DNA from 3 places in the Streptomyces decoyicus genome. Region 2 is predicted to be linked to each of the others. Evidence: riboswitches for the same ligand, from Rfam matches in the RefSeq annotation. Region 2 holds a riboswitch; each other region holds the start of a gene.
The links. A riboswitch is a leader RNA that binds a small molecule or an ion and turns the genes downstream of it on or off. The one in region 2 is predicted to bind cobalamin.
Positions count from the first base shown of each region.

Region 1 (4,678 bases), 4.6 Mb from region 2:
TGGGCGCCTTCCAGCTGACCATGATCGGTATCGGGGTGGCCATCGGCACCGTTCGCGGCTCCGGTGAGCCACGGGCCGGAGCGGGCACCCCCGCACGGGCGCCGGCCCCGGCCCGCTCCCGTCAGGAAGCCGCGCCGGGCAGACCGCCGCGGATCTCGCGGGCCGCGGCGACCAGGTTCTCCAGGGCGGCGCGCACCTCGGGCCAGCCGCGGGTCTTCAGACCGCAGTCGGGGTTGACCCACAGCCGTTCGGCAGGGATGGCACCGAGCCCCTTGCGCAACAGTGCCGTTGCCTCGTCCACGCCCGGTACGCGCGGTGAGTGGATGTCATAGACACCGGGGCCCACCTCGCGCGGATAGCCGGCCGTGGCGAGCTCCCCGGCGACCTGCATATGGGAGCGGGCCGCCTCCAGGCTGATGACATCGGCGTCGAGGTCGTCGATGGCCTGAAGGATGTCGCCGAACTCCGCGTAGCACATATGGGTGTGGATCTGGGTGTCCGGGCGGACCCCGCTGGTGGTGAGGCGGAACGCCTCGGTGGCCCAGGCCAGGTACTCCGCGTGGCCGGCGGTGCGCAGCGGCAGCGTCTCGCGCAGCGCGGGCTCATCGACCTGGATCACCGAACTCCCGGCCGCTTCCAGGTCGTTCACCTCGTCACGCAGGGCGAGCGCCACCTGCCGGGCGGTGTCACCGAGCGGCTGGTCGTCGCGGACGAAGGACCAGGCGAGCATGGTGACCGGACCGGTGAGCATGCCCTTGACCGGCCGGTCGGTGAGCGACTGGGCGTACGTCGTCCAGCGGACCGTCATCGGTTCGGGGCGGGAGATGTCCCCGGCCAGGATCGGCGGGCGGACGTAGCGGGTGCCGTAGGACTGCACCCAGCCGTGCCGGGTGGCGAGGTAGCCGGTCAGCTGCTCGGCGAAGTACTGCACCATGTCGTTGCGCTCGGGCTCGCCGTGCACCAGCACATCGATACCGGCGTTCTCCTGGAAGGCCAGCACCTCGCGGATCTCGGCCGAGATGCGCTCCTCGTACCCCGCGGTGTCGATCCGCCCGGCCCGCAGGTCGGCGCGGGCGGTGCGCAGTTCGGCGGTCTGCGGGAACGAGCCGATGGTGGTGGTCGGCAGCAGTGGCAGCCCGAGGTGCGCGCGCTGGGCGGCGGCCCGCTCGGCGTACGGCTGCGAACGGCGGCCGTCGGCGTCGGTGACGGCCGCGGCACGGGCGCGCACCACCGGGTCATGGGTGAGCGCCGAACCCGCCCGGGAGGACAAGTCCGCGCGGTTGGCGGCGAGTTCGGCCGCGATGGAGCCGGTGCCCTGGGTCAGACCGCGTGCCAGCGTCACGACCTCCGTGGTCTTCTGCCGGGCGAAGGCCAGCCAGCGGGCGATCTGCGGGTCGATGTCCCGCTCGGCGGCGGCGTCCAGCGGGACGTGCAGCAGCGAGCACGAGGACGAGACGTCGACCCGGTCGGCCAGGCCGAGGAGCGTCCCCAGTGTGGCCAGCGACTTCTCGAAGTCGTTGATCCACACATTGCGGCCGTTGACGACACCGGCCACCAGCCGCTTGCCGGGCAGCCCGCCGACCGCCGCCAGATCACCGAGGTTGCCTGCCGCGGCACCGGTGAAGTCCAGCGCCAGTCCGTCGACGGGCGCCTTGGCCAGCACGGGCAGCGCCTCGCCCAGCCGGTCGAAGTACGAGGCGACCAGCAGCCGCGGGCGGTCGCCGAGCGTGCCGAGATCGCGGTAGGCGCGGGCCGCGGCGTTCAGCACGGCGGGGGAGCGGTCCTGCACCAGCGCCGGTTCGTCCAGCTGCGCCCAGTCGGCGCCGGCCGCCCGCAGCTCGGCGAGCACCTCGGCGTAGACGGGCAGCAGCCGGTCGAGCAGCGTCAGCGGGTCGAAACCGGCCGCGACACCGGGCGCGGGCTTGGCCAGCAGAAGATAGGTCACCGGCCCGACGAGGACCGGGCGTGCGGTGAGGCCGAGACCGAGTGCTTCCGTCAGCTCGGCGACCTGCTTGGTGGAGTCCGCGGCGAAGACCGTGTCGGGACCCAACTCCGGCACCAGGTAGTGGTAGTTGGTGTCGAACCACTTGGTCATCTCCAGCGGCGCCACGTCCTGGGTGCCGCGGGCCATCGCGAAGTAGCCGTCCAGGGGGTCGGCGGCCACCGCGGCGCGGTGCCGGGCCGGGATCGCGCCGACCATCACGCTGGTGTCCAGGAGGTGGTCGTAGTACGAGAAGTCGCCGGTCGGCACCTCGTGGACACCGGTCTCGGCGAGCTGTTGCCAATTGCCGCGGCGCAGCTCGGCGGCGGTGCTGCGGAGGGCGTCGGCGCCGACGCGGCCCTTCCAGTAGCCCTCGATGGCCTTCTTCAGTTCACGGTGCTGCCCCTGACGGGGATAGCCGTGCACGGTGGCGCGTGCTGCCGCGGCTGCGGACGTGCTGGTCACGGAACTCTCCTTCGCGAGTATGTCTCCATGGACCGCGGGAGGGTCGAGGACGCGAAGGGACGGCAAACCGGACGGGCCCCGGCGCATTGCCGCCGTCATGCCCGTCTGATGTCCGCCGACCCGCCCTCGAGGTCACCGAGATCTCCCCGCGCACCGGTCGCGCGGGGGCACTGGCAGGTCTTCGGACTCGCGGGCACGTCCGCCGAAGGCGGACATCTACTGGCCGTCGCTTCCCAGACCCGGCCGGGCCCAGTGCGTATGACGGCGGTCGTTCCCACTCACCGCTGCGGGGCAGTCCCGGATTTCCACCGGGTTCCCTCTTGCGACGCGCCTGCCTGGCGGGCAGGGCGAACCAGTTGCTCCGGCCACCCTAGGGCATGCCGTCGACGTCCCGCCCGGACCGTGCCCCGGCCTCGGCCGGAACCGGACGCCGCCGCCGGGCCGCGTCTTGCGCTGGAGCGCGCTCCAGCTCCTAGCGTGAGCGCACCACCGGAGAGCTGCGCCGATCGAAGGGAACCACGTGCGCTACACACTGTTCGGCAGGACCGGTCTGCGGGTCAGCGAGCTGAGCCTGGGCACCATGACCATCGGCGAGGACTGGGGCTGGGGCGCGGACAAGGACACCAGCGGCCGGATCCTGGACGCGTATGCGGACGCGGGCGGCAACTTCATCGACACCGCCAACAACTACACGGACGGGGCCTCGGAACGGATCCTGGGGGAGCTGCTCGAAGGCCGCCGGGACAGCTTCGTCCTGGCGACCAAGTACACCTGCGCGACCCGCAAGGGCGATGTGAACGCGGCGGGCAGCCACCGCAAGAACCTCGTCCGTTCGGTGGAGGCGAGCCTGGACCGGCTGCGCACCGACCACCTCGATGTGCTGTGGGTGCACGCCCGGGACAACTTCACGCCCGTGGAGGAGGTGATGCGGGCGCTCGACGACGTGGTCCGGTCGGGGAAGGTGCTCTACGTCGGCGTCTCGGACTGGCCGGCCTGGGAGATCGCGCAGGCGAACACCCTGGCCGAGCTGCGCGGCTGGACCGCGTTCGCGGGCTCGCAGCTGCGCTACAACCTGCTGGAGCGGACCCCGGAGCGCGAACTGCTGCCCCAGGCCCGCGCCTTCGACCTGGCCGTGCTGGCCTGGGCGCCGCTCGCGGCCGGCCGGCTCACCGGCAAGTACCGCCGCGGTGAGACGGGCCGGCTGGATGTCGTCGGCGAGGACGACCGGCGCGACCACCACGCCGAGGAGACCGTCACCGCGGTGCTGGAGATCGCCGAGCAGGGCGGCTGGAGCCCGGCGCAGGTGGCGCTGGCGTGGCTGCGCAGCCGGCCCGGCAACATCATCCCGATCATCGCCGCCACCAAGGAGAGCCAGCTCCTCGACAACCTGGCCGCCGTCGATGTCGCGCTGGACGCCGACGCGCTGGCGCGGCTCGACCGGTGCAGCGCGGTGCCGCTGGGCTTCCCGCACGACTTCCTGCGGGAGCCGGGCATCACCGAGAACGTCTACGGCGACCGCTGGTCCGAGATCGAGGACCGGCGCTCCACGTACCGCCGTACGACGAGCGAGATCCGCTGACCCGCACGGCCCCCACCGCGTACGGTGCGGCGTCGCCGCCCAGGCGGCCTGCTGCCCGATACGCCGAACGCCGCCGCCCGGATGGCCGGGCGGCGGCGCCTGCGGTCTATTGAGGTGCGTGTGGCCCGCTCACCGTCCGCCGACCCGGCTACCGCCGCTCACCGTGAGGCTTGGAGAAGCCGTGGCACCAGACAACTCCGTACCGGAGCACGGGCGGCCCGACCGGGTCGCCCGCGGTATCGCGCGACTGCTGGCGGCGGCCGGGCTGGCCGTGGACGCCTACCTCCACGCCCGGCTCGCCGGCCGGTACGACGAGGTCACGGCGACCCTCGGCCAGGGCCTGCTGTTCCGCGTCGACGCCGCCCTGGCCGCGCTCGCCGCCCTGCTCGTGCTGACCTGGCGCCGCCCGGCGGCCGACACCTTCGCCTGGCTCGTCGCGACGGGCGGACTCGCGCTGCTGCTCCTCTACACCTATGTGGACCTCGGCGCGCCGGGGCCGTTGCCGGACATGTACGAACCGGGCTGGAGCGGCGCCAAGAAGCTCGCCGCCCTGGCCCAGGCCGTCGCCGTCCTGGCCACCGTCTTCCTGCTGCTCACCCGCCCCCGCGTCCTCGGGAGGCACCGCAGATGAGCCTGCGCCGCAGGGTCAGTGC
Region 1 is NZ_CP082301.1:6,633,724-6,638,401, forward strand. Features, by position in the region: gene metE (5-methyltetrahydropteroyltriglutamate--homocysteine S-methyltransferase) at 122-2,446, opposite strand; cobalamin riboswitch at 2,616-2,803, opposite strand; gene K7C20_RS29030 (aldo/keto reductase) at 2,967-4,025, shown strand; gene K7C20_RS29035 (hypothetical protein) at 4,207-4,656, shown strand; gene K7C20_RS29040 (L,D-transpeptidase family protein) at 4,672-4,678, opposite strand, start outside.
Region 1: linked by a shared signal. The riboswitch ahead of metE (5-methyltetrahydropteroyltriglutamate--homocysteine S-methyltransferase) and the one ahead of K7C20_RS08800 (cobalamin biosynthesis protein) in region 2 are both predicted to bind cobalamin.

Region 2 (4,678 bases):
ATCTGCCCATCGCCAGTACCAGGAGGGGCACGCGGGGCCCCTCCTTGACGAGTGCGCTGAGGGTGCGTTCCACGCCCGCCGCGCGCCCGGCGCCCGCGCCGTCGTCCTGGTCGAGGATGAGCACGATGGCCTTGTTGGTGGCCGAGGACGTCTTCATCTTCCGCACGGCGCGGGTCAGCGCCTCCTCCATCGCGGCACCGTGGTCGACCAGTTCGCCGTCCGGACTGCCCGCGATCCGGGCCAGCGCGGCCTTGCCCGGGGCGGGGTCGGCGCTGCCGAGCGGGACCAGCTCGCGTACCGCGTCACGGTCCTCGGGATGTGCGCGGTCCGGGAAGGTCCACAGGCCGTAGGTGTGCCGTGCGCCGACCAGTTCCACGGCGCGTCCGGCCGCGCTCAGGGCGATCGGGAGCTTGCCGCCGTCCGCCATGGAGGTGGAGGCGTCCATGAGGATCAGCACCTGGCTGGACCGCTGCGCCTTGTCGTAGCCGTCCAGGACCCGGGAGACCTGTCCCGGGTCCGCGGTGAAGGGGATCGTGGAGGCGAGGGGGCTGACGTCCGCGCGGCTGTCGAGCAGCGGTGAACCCTGCCGCGGGCCGCTGTCCCGCACCCCGCGGTAGCCCTGCGCGGTCAGGGTGCGCTGGCCGCCGTCCCGGGCGCGCAGCCACTGCGCGAAGTCCGCCACGGCGGCCTGCCGCGGGGTGGCGTCCGTGGCGCCCTGCCAGTCGACGCGGACCAGGGGGTGGTCGAGCGCGGGGACGTTCGCGGGGTAGTAGGCGACGTAGCGGTCGCGCAGCGGCAGCGGGGCGTCCAGGGCCGGGCAACTGCCGGTGGCGCGGCCCAGGTTGTAGTCGGCGAGGGACTTCTCCGACACCAGGGGCGCGGACTTCGTCCGGTCGACGGAGCCGGCGGCGTCGGTATCGGGCCGCAGCGAACACAGCAGTTCGGTGCTGCCCGCGTACTGGCTGCCCGGGGCGGCGAGCCGCTCCTCGGCGTGCCGGGCGAGGGTGAGGTCGGGCGCGCCCGTTGCGGTGCCCGAGCCGTCGTGGGCGAGGTAGAGGCCGATGGTGTGCAGCAGACCGGTGCCGGACAGCACGGGGCTCGGTCGCAGGAGCTTGAGGTCGTGGTGGGTGCTGTCGGTTCCGGTGAGCAGCTCCTGCCAGGAGGCGCCGGCCAGTTCGACGTCGTCCAGCCGCCGGCGCGCCGGGATGCCGACGACCAGGGGGGTGTAGGCGACCGGGGCGGAGTAGTGCAGGGTCGCGGGGGAGCCCGTGGCGGGCATACCGCGGCGGGCCTCGTAGTAGTCGGCGGTGGATTCCGGGATCCAGATGTCGGGCTGCGGTCCCGGCCGGTGGAGGGGGTCGATGCCCTGGTCGCCCGGCCGCCCCTTGCCGGTGCCGTGTGCCTCGCCCTGCCAGCGGTCGGCGGCCGCGAAGCCCTGGGCGACCTGGTCCTTGGCGGCGGAGTACACGGTGATCTGGGCGCGCCGGCAGCCGTCGGGGAGGTCGCCCTCGCCGCTGAGGGGCCGGGTGTTGGCCTGGGACATCTCGTAGTCGAAGGCCGCCTGGCGCAGCGCGGGTTCGGCCTCGGGGGCGGTGAGCAGCCGCAGTTCGAGGGCGGGCGGGCAGGGCGCCTCGCCGTTCGCGAGGTGGAGCAGGACGACGCCCGTGGTGGCCGGTACGAAGACGATCGCCAGGATCAGCAGGAGTCTGGGCCAGTGCCGGAAGTAGGACTTCAGCCAGCGGCGTAAGCGGATCCGCAGCGGGGTCGGCGGGCGGTCCTCGGGAGTGGCGAAGGACAGGATGACGTCGTCGACGGTGTTGTGCTTCGCCGAGCGCGGTTCCCAGACATCGCCCATCGGGGTCCGTTCACCGGCCAGTTGTTCGCGCAGGTCCCGGACGAGGTCCTCGAAGGTGACGAACCGTTTGCCGGGGATGCCCCGTTCCAGGGTCTGTACCAGGGCGCGGGTGAAGACGCTGCCGCCGGTGGGCTCCTCGCCGCTGAAGATACGGCGGTTGGGCTGCGCGGCCATCAGCAGCGACGTGGGGTTGCGACAGGAGTGGAAGGCCTCGCTCCCATTGCCGGCGTAACAGCACTCCAGGACGATCACGATCCGGTCGGCCCGCGCGTTGTCCAGATAGGACAGCACGGTGTCCTGCCAGGAGACGGTCTTGTGACGCCGTTCCGAGGCGCCGACCATGAGTTGCAGATTGCCGCCGTCGCGGCCCACCCGGCCGTGGCCGGAGAAGTACACCAGCAGCAGACCGCGCGCCTCCTGGACGACGGTGTCCAGCGCCTGTTCCACCTCCCAGGGCTCCTGGGGCCGGCAGGTGACGACCTCGCCCTTGGTGAACAGGTCGGTGCCGGGGGCGAGCAGGGCCCGCTCCAGTTCCCGGGCGTTGTCCTTCACCGCGGGGAGCGGGCGCAGCGTGCGGTAGTCGTCGACACAGATCAGCAGCGCCCGGTTGACCTTGCCCCGTGCGTCGTATTCGGACATCCGGCTCAGTCCCCGGCGGTGCGGCCGCTCCCGTCTGCCGGGCTGCCGGGATCGGGGTGTTCGGGGGCCACGGCGCCCGGACCCGCGTCGCCGAGCGCGCGCAGGTCCCCGTCGCCGCTCCCGACCGCGACGGCGGGCCGCTCGCCGGTGTCGCGTTCCTCCCGGCGCCGTCGCAGCCACTCCTGGAGGGCGATGGTGAGACTTTTGGTCATCTCGGCGGCGACGGCGCCGACGATGACCAGGATCAGGTCGTCGACGCCGACGGCCATGTCACCGGGGCCGTCGTCGCTCTCGTCCTGCGGCCGCGGCCGCAGCCGCCAGTCGTGCCGGCGCCGGTCCAGCCACGGCTCGCGCTCCAGCCACGCCTTGAGGTCCTCGATGTCCTGGTCAGGATTGTTCGTGCCCGTGATCCTGATGCGGATCTCATGACGGTCAGCGCTCTGCGGCATCCCCCGGCCCCCTTCCGGCGGCCCCTTCGCCGCCGTGCACCAGATAGTGACGTGAGATCAGGGGCGGGGGCAACCGTCTGTGACGCGACTGCCACGCTGTGGCGTGCACCACAGCCCGTGCCACAGGGCGGCGTCGCAGGTCAAGGGTGAGTTGACGGGCATTCGCGGGGCGTGGTGGACTGCCGGAGCCATTCGGCGACAGATGAGGAAGTCCGGTGAGAATCCGGCGCGGTCCCGCCACTGTCACCGGGGAGCGTTCCTCCGACGAAGGTCACGGTCCGCCTCGTGTACGTCCGATGACGTACACAGGGACTGGAAGGCCGGAGGACTCGCCGATCCGGGGAGCCAGGAGACTCTTGTCGCCGTCACGTCGAGCCAGGGCGCGGACCCTGAGTGAGGACATACCGCCATGCCCGGCCGCCCTTCCAGATCGCCACTGCCCGCTGCCGCAGGGCCCCTTCGAGGCCTGACGGCGGTCTGATCCGATGCGCGGCGAACACGCGGGATATGCGTGCGGCGCGGCCCTCGGCTTCCTCGCCGACCTGATCGCGGCGGACCCTCGGCGCGGCCACCCGGTGGCCGCCTTCGGCCGGGCCGCGGGCGCCGTCGAGCGCCGGCTGTGGCGCGATCACCGCGGATACGGGACGGCGCATGCCGTGGTGTGTGCGGGCGGTGCCGCCGCCGGTGCCGCGCTGCTTCAGCGCGCCGTGAAGGGCGCTGCCGTTTCCCCGTCCCCCCTCCGCAACGGCGCCCGGGTCGCACTGACCGCGGCGACGGTCTGGGCCGTGCTGGGCGGCACCTCGCTCGGCCGGGAGGCGCGGGCCGTCGGCGGTGCGCTGACGGCGGGTGATCTGGACGTGGCGCGGGAGCGGCTGCCGCATCTGTGCGGGCGCGATCCGCAGGCGCTGGACGGGCCGCAGATGGCCCGCGCGGTGGTGGAGTCGGTCGCCGAGAACACCTCCGACGCGGTGGTGGGCGCCCTCGTCTGGGGCGCACTGGGCGGGGTGCCCGGCCTGGTGGCGTTCCGGGCGGTGAACACCCTGGATGCGATGGTGGGGCACAGGTCGCCGCGCCACCTCCGCTTCGGCTGGGCCTCGGCCCGGCTCGACGATCTCGCCGGCTGGCCCGGCTCCCGGCTGACCGCCGCACTGACCGTGCTCGCGGGCCCCGACCGGCGCGGTGCGCTGCGGGCCTGGCGGGCGGACGGCGGCGCGCACCCGAGCCCCAACGCGGGCCCGGTGGAGGCGTCGTTCGCGGGCGCGCTGGGCGTACGGCTGGGCGGCACGCTGGCGTACGGCGGGCGGGTGGAGCACCGTCCGGTGCTCAACGAGGGGGCGCCGCCGGTCGCGGTGGCCGACATCGAACGGGCGGTGCGGCTCTCGCGCCGGGTGAGCGCGCTGGCGTTGGTGACGACGGTGGCCGCGCGGCTGGCGTTCGGCGCCGCGCGGCGGGCCCCGCTGCGTACCGGCCGCCCGTCCGCAGGTGCAGTGACGCGCAAGGCCGCGCGGGCGGTCGCGCGTACGGTTCACGACAGCCGGGGTCCCGGCGCATGAGGAGGACCCGGTGAACGGGCGGTTCAAGGCATCCGGAGGGGCCGTCGGCGGTGGCCTGTTGGTGGCCGGTACGACGTCCGACGCCGGCAAGAGCGTGGTGACGGCGGGCATCTGCCGCTGGCTGGCCCGGCAGGGCGTCCGGGTGGCGCCGTTCAAGGCGCAGAACATGTCGCTGAACTCGT
Region 2 is NZ_CP082301.1:1,993,386-1,998,063, forward strand. Features, by position in the region: gene K7C20_RS08790 (caspase family protein) at 1-2,494, opposite strand, end outside; gene K7C20_RS08795 (hypothetical protein) at 2,500-2,943, opposite strand; cobalamin riboswitch at 3,148-3,299, shown strand; gene K7C20_RS08800 (cobalamin biosynthesis protein) at 3,429-4,496, shown strand; gene K7C20_RS08805 (cobyric acid synthase) at 4,507-4,678, shown strand, end outside.

Region 3 (4,678 bases), 590 kb from region 2:
CGTCTCAACCACGCGGTGCTCTACGTCCGCGATGTGGCGCGGTCGGTCGCCTTCTACACCGACGCCCTCGGGCTCACGGTGGGGATCGAGGTTCCGGGACGGGCCGCGTTCCTCCGCGCTCCCGGCTCGCTCAACGATCATGACCTGGCGCTGTTCGCAGTGGGTCCGGACGCACCGGGGCCCGAGGCCGGGCGGGTCGGGCTCTACCACCTGGCCTGGGAGATCGGCACGCTCGGCGAACTCGTCGCGGCACATGCGCGGCTCGTCGAGCGGGGCGCACTGGTGGGGTCGAGTGATCACCTCGTCGCCAAGTCGCTGTACGCCAAGGACCCGGACGGCAACGAGTTCGAGGTGATGTGGCGGGTCCCGCGGGAGGACTGGCCGGGCCCGGACCAGCCGGACCGGCTGCTGCCCCTCGACCTGGCGGCTGCGCTGGAGCGCTGGGGGCCGGATCTGATGACGGGGGCGGCGGCCGGTTCGGCCACGTGAGCGGACAGCCGCGCCCCGGCGGCGGTACGGGCGGCGGCTGCGTACGGGGCTGCCGGGGCTAGGGGGCGTCTCCCCCTAGCGCCTCAGGAGCCCGGTGCGGCCTGTTCCGCCGGCTCCGCCTGTGTCGTCGGCTCCGTTCGCTCCGCCCAGCGCTTCTCGACGCCGGCCAGTCGCCAGTACGCCAGCGCCGCGGCCCACACCACCACGAACAGGCCGACGATGAGGAAGCCGACATTGTCGAGGTCGAGGCCGGAAATCCAGCCGGTGAGCGGGTCGTTGAGGGCGAGCTTGTCGTGCAGCACGGTCACCAGCTCGATCGTGCCGATGAAGAAGGCGACGGCGATCGACAGTCCGGTGATGGTGAGGTTGTAGTAGACCTTGCGCACCGGGTTGGAGAACGCCCACTGGTAGGCGAAGTTCATGAAGGTGCCGTCGAGGGTGTCGAACAGGCTCATCCCGGCGGCGAAGAGCAGCGGCAGACACAGCACGGCGTACCAGGGCAGGCCGGCCGCGGCGCCGCTGCCCGCCATCACCATCAGGGTCACCTCGGTCGCGGTGTCGAAGCCGAGCCCGAAGAGGAAACCGAGCGGGAACATCTGGCCCGGACGGGAGATCGAGCGGGTGAAGCGCCCCAGGAAGCGGTTCATGAAGCCGCGTGCGTCGAGGCGCTGTTCCAGCTCGGCCTCGTCGTAGTGGCCGTTGCGCATACCGCGGAAGACCCGCCAGACCCCGGCCAGCGCGATGAGGTTCAGGGCGGCGATGAGGTAGAGGAACGTCCCCGAGATCGTGGTGCCGATGGTGCCCAGGATCTGGTGCGTACGGGATTCGTCGTTGAGCAGAGTGCCCGCGAGCTGGGCGCCGCCCGCCACCAGGGCCGCCATCGCGACGACGACACTGGAGTGGCCGAGGGCGAACCAGAAGCCGACCGACACCGGCCGCTTTCCGTCGGCCATCAGCTTGCGGGTGGTGTTGTCGATCGCGGCGATGTGGTCGGCATCGAAGGCGTGCCGCATGCCGAGGGTGTAGGCGGTGATGCCGAGTCCCACACCGAAGACCTGGCTGCCCACGGCGTAGTGATGGGGGACCACGAGCAGGAAGAGCACGCCGAAGGCGACGACGTGCAGACCGGCTATGACGGCCATCAGGCCCGCGGTGCGGACGGTGTCCTGCCGGCGCCAGCGGAAAGCGGCGGAGGCAGGGGTGTTGCGGGTATCGGTGGACAGGGCCATCCGGCGGTCACGCTCCAGCACCTCGTGGATCAGTTCGTGAGATGCCGTGGCCGGTCTCCTGGCTTGCGGGTACCACCCTGCTCCTTGAGAGCTTGGGGGAGGGTGTATGCGTCCGCCCCCCCGCCTTCCCGGCCGCGGGCTGCGGTCAGTGGCGCCACAGGCGCGCCGTGCGCCGGTGGAAGGGGTGAAGACTCCCCGATCACAGTGGCGAGGGCCGCTCCGGACTGGGACCACAAGGTCCGTCACCGGTCTTCCCGAACACCACGGCCCGGTCACTCTAACTGCCGCCCGGGAGGTGCGAGGTTCGCGGGGCCGGGCCGGGCCGTGGGCGGAAGGGGAGTGGTGGTCGCGGGGCGTCAGTACTCCAGGGCCGAGAGGAAGGCATGGAGTTCGTGGTCGAAGAGCGCGGTGTTCTCCAGATTGACCATGTGGGCCGCGCCCGGTATCCGGACTCTTCGGGCGCCGGGGACGGTCAGCGCTATCGCATGGGCGTTGGCGGAGATGTCGCTGCTGTCGAGGTCACCGTCGAACACGACCGTCGGCACCCGGATCTCGCCGAGGCGGTCGGCGGCGCCGACCTCGAGGGGCATACCGGCGCCCACTCCATCGGCATGCACCTCCACATTGGCCTCGGCGGAGGCACGCATCCGCTCACGGAATCCCGGGTGCACCGCGGACGGTTCGCGATGCGGTCCGTCCACCCACATCCGCAGGAAGTGCTCGACATAGCGTTCCGCACCGTCGGGGGCGCCGATCGCCGCCACCTGCGCCTTGATGTGCTCCAGGATGAAGGGGTCGGAGAAGGCGCGGCCGCTGATCCCGGGGGAGGCGAGCGCGAGGGCCGTCACCCGGTCCGGGTGGGCTATGGCGGTGTCGAGCGCGACCCGCGCACCGTGGGAGAGGCCGACGAGGACGGCGCCGGGGACATCGAGCGCGTCGAGCAGGGCGCACAGGTCGTCGTGGTTGGCGTAGTCCCCGGTCACGGTGGAGGAGAGGCCGTGGCCGCGGAAGTCGTAACGGATCGCGCGCAGGCCGGAGTTCACCAGCCAGGCGAACTGCTCGTCCCACATGTGCTGGTCGAGCATGCCGCCGTGGAGCAGCACCACCGCGGGGCCCGAGCCGGCCGTCTCATAGAACAGCTCGCCGTCGTCGATCGGCACGATGCCGTTGTCGATCTCGGACCAGGCGGTGATTCCTCGGGTCATCTTGCGGGCCGTCCTTTGTGTGCCTGATGCGGTGAAGCGGGCGTGATGCCATTGTCGTCGCTATTGCCGCGACTGCCGTGACTGTCGCTTTCCTCCGGCGCCTTGCGTGGGCCGTTCGCCAGGTGCCGGAATTCCTCGCCGAGCCGGTCCAGTACATGGAGTGCGGTACGAACGTCCCCGGCGGGCAGATCGGCCAGTCGCTGCCGCAGCTCCGACGCCTCGAACGCCTGGATGCCGCCTATCGCCGCCGTGCCTTCGGTGGTGAGCCGGATCAGGGAGGAGCGGCGGTGTGCGGGGTTCGGGGCCGTCACGACCAGGCCCAGTTCAGCGGCGTGATTCACCCAGCGCTGCACCGGCTGCCGGTCGAGCCCCATGGCGCGCGCCAACTGCGGGACGGTCTGCGGGCCTTCGCTGCGCAGCACGTCCAGCAGGGCGTGTTCGCCGGCCGTCATGCCCGTGCCCGCCAGCTCGTGTTCCACCGCGCGGACGACCGTGCGGTGCAGTGGCCACAGGCGTCGGATGACGCCGTACAGCAGGTCTTCGGCGGGCGTCGGATCCCCGCCGCCGGCCCGCCCCGCATCGCTCGCGACGACACTCACGGCATCCCCCTCGGCATCCTTCTCGACCTCCCCCTCAGTGACACTCATGATGTCATGATGACATCGCTGATGTCGTTTGGGAAGAGGGTTGCCGCGGAAAGGAGTTGATGAGGCGGCGGGCATGACGGGGCCTGCGCGGCCGGTGGACGAGAAAGGTGGACGGCCCATGAAGGTCGGTCTGTTGCGTGCGGTCGGGGTGGCCACGGCCGTGTACGGGGTGGCGGTGGGGGTGGTGCCCGATCTGCTGGCGCGGCCCTCGGGGCTGGTCGACGCCGAGGGGCGGACCGAGCCGGCGACCCGGACCTCGCTGCGTCCGCTGGCCTGGCGGGATGCGGTGAGCGGGCTGGCGCTGGCGCTGGCTCCGGAAGGCCAGGCGCTGCGCACCGCCGCGTATGTGCGGATGGCGGCGGACTTCGGGGACGCCGTACTGCTCGGCGCGACGCTGCCGGGCCGCGACCGCAAGCTGAAGGCGGTCGCGGTGTCCGTGGGATGGGGCGCGCTGTCGGCGGCCGGGCTGCTCGCCGGCCGACAGCGGCGGGGGCGCGGGGTTATGCGCTCGGTGGAGGCGGGGCCTCTTCGGGTGCGAAGGTGATGACGAGGTCGGCCCGGTCGCGAGTGGCCGCCACGACACGGGCGTTGGCCTCGTCCGAGGTGTGCACGAACCGCTCGGCGTCGGCGCGCGGACGTCCGAAGCGCTCATGCCGGTCGACCAGCCGCCGGATCCGCTCCGGGGTGTCCAGCTCCACGTACCAGACCTCGTCGAGCAGCGCCCGGACCCGCGGCCACGGGGCGGATTCGAGGAGGAGGTAGTTGCCCTCGGTGACGATGAGCGGAATGTGGGGTGCCACGGGAATGCTGCCGGCGACCGGCTCCTCGATACGGCGGTCGAAGGCCGGGGCGTAGACGGCGGTGTCCGGCTCCGGGGAGCGCAGGCGCGCCAGCAGTGCCGCATAGCCGGCCGGGTCGAAGGTGTCCGGCGCGCCCTTGCGGTCCGTACGGCCCAGCCGGCGCAACTCCGCCTCGGCGAGATGGAAGCCGTCCATCGGTACGAGCGCCGCCTGCCCGGCCAGCTCCGCCACGAGGTGGGCGGCGAGGGTGGACTTGCCGGCGCCGGGCGGGCCGGTGATGCCGAGCAGCCGGCGCCGGCCGGGAGTCG
Region 3 is NZ_CP082301.1:2,586,726-2,591,403, reverse strand. Features, by position in the region: gene K7C20_RS11345 (VOC family protein) at 1-489, shown strand, start outside; gene nicT (Nickel transporter NicT) at 573-1,751, opposite strand; cobalamin riboswitch at 1,750-1,999, opposite strand; gene K7C20_RS11335 (alpha/beta fold hydrolase) at 2,075-2,923, opposite strand; gene K7C20_RS11330 (MarR family winged helix-turn-helix transcriptional regulator) at 2,920-3,570, opposite strand; gene K7C20_RS11325 (hypothetical protein) at 3,689-4,114, shown strand; gene K7C20_RS11320 (nucleoside/nucleotide kinase family protein) at 4,071-4,678, opposite strand, start outside.
Region 3: linked by a shared signal. The riboswitch ahead of nicT (Nickel transporter NicT) and the one ahead of K7C20_RS08800 (cobalamin biosynthesis protein) in region 2 are both predicted to bind cobalamin.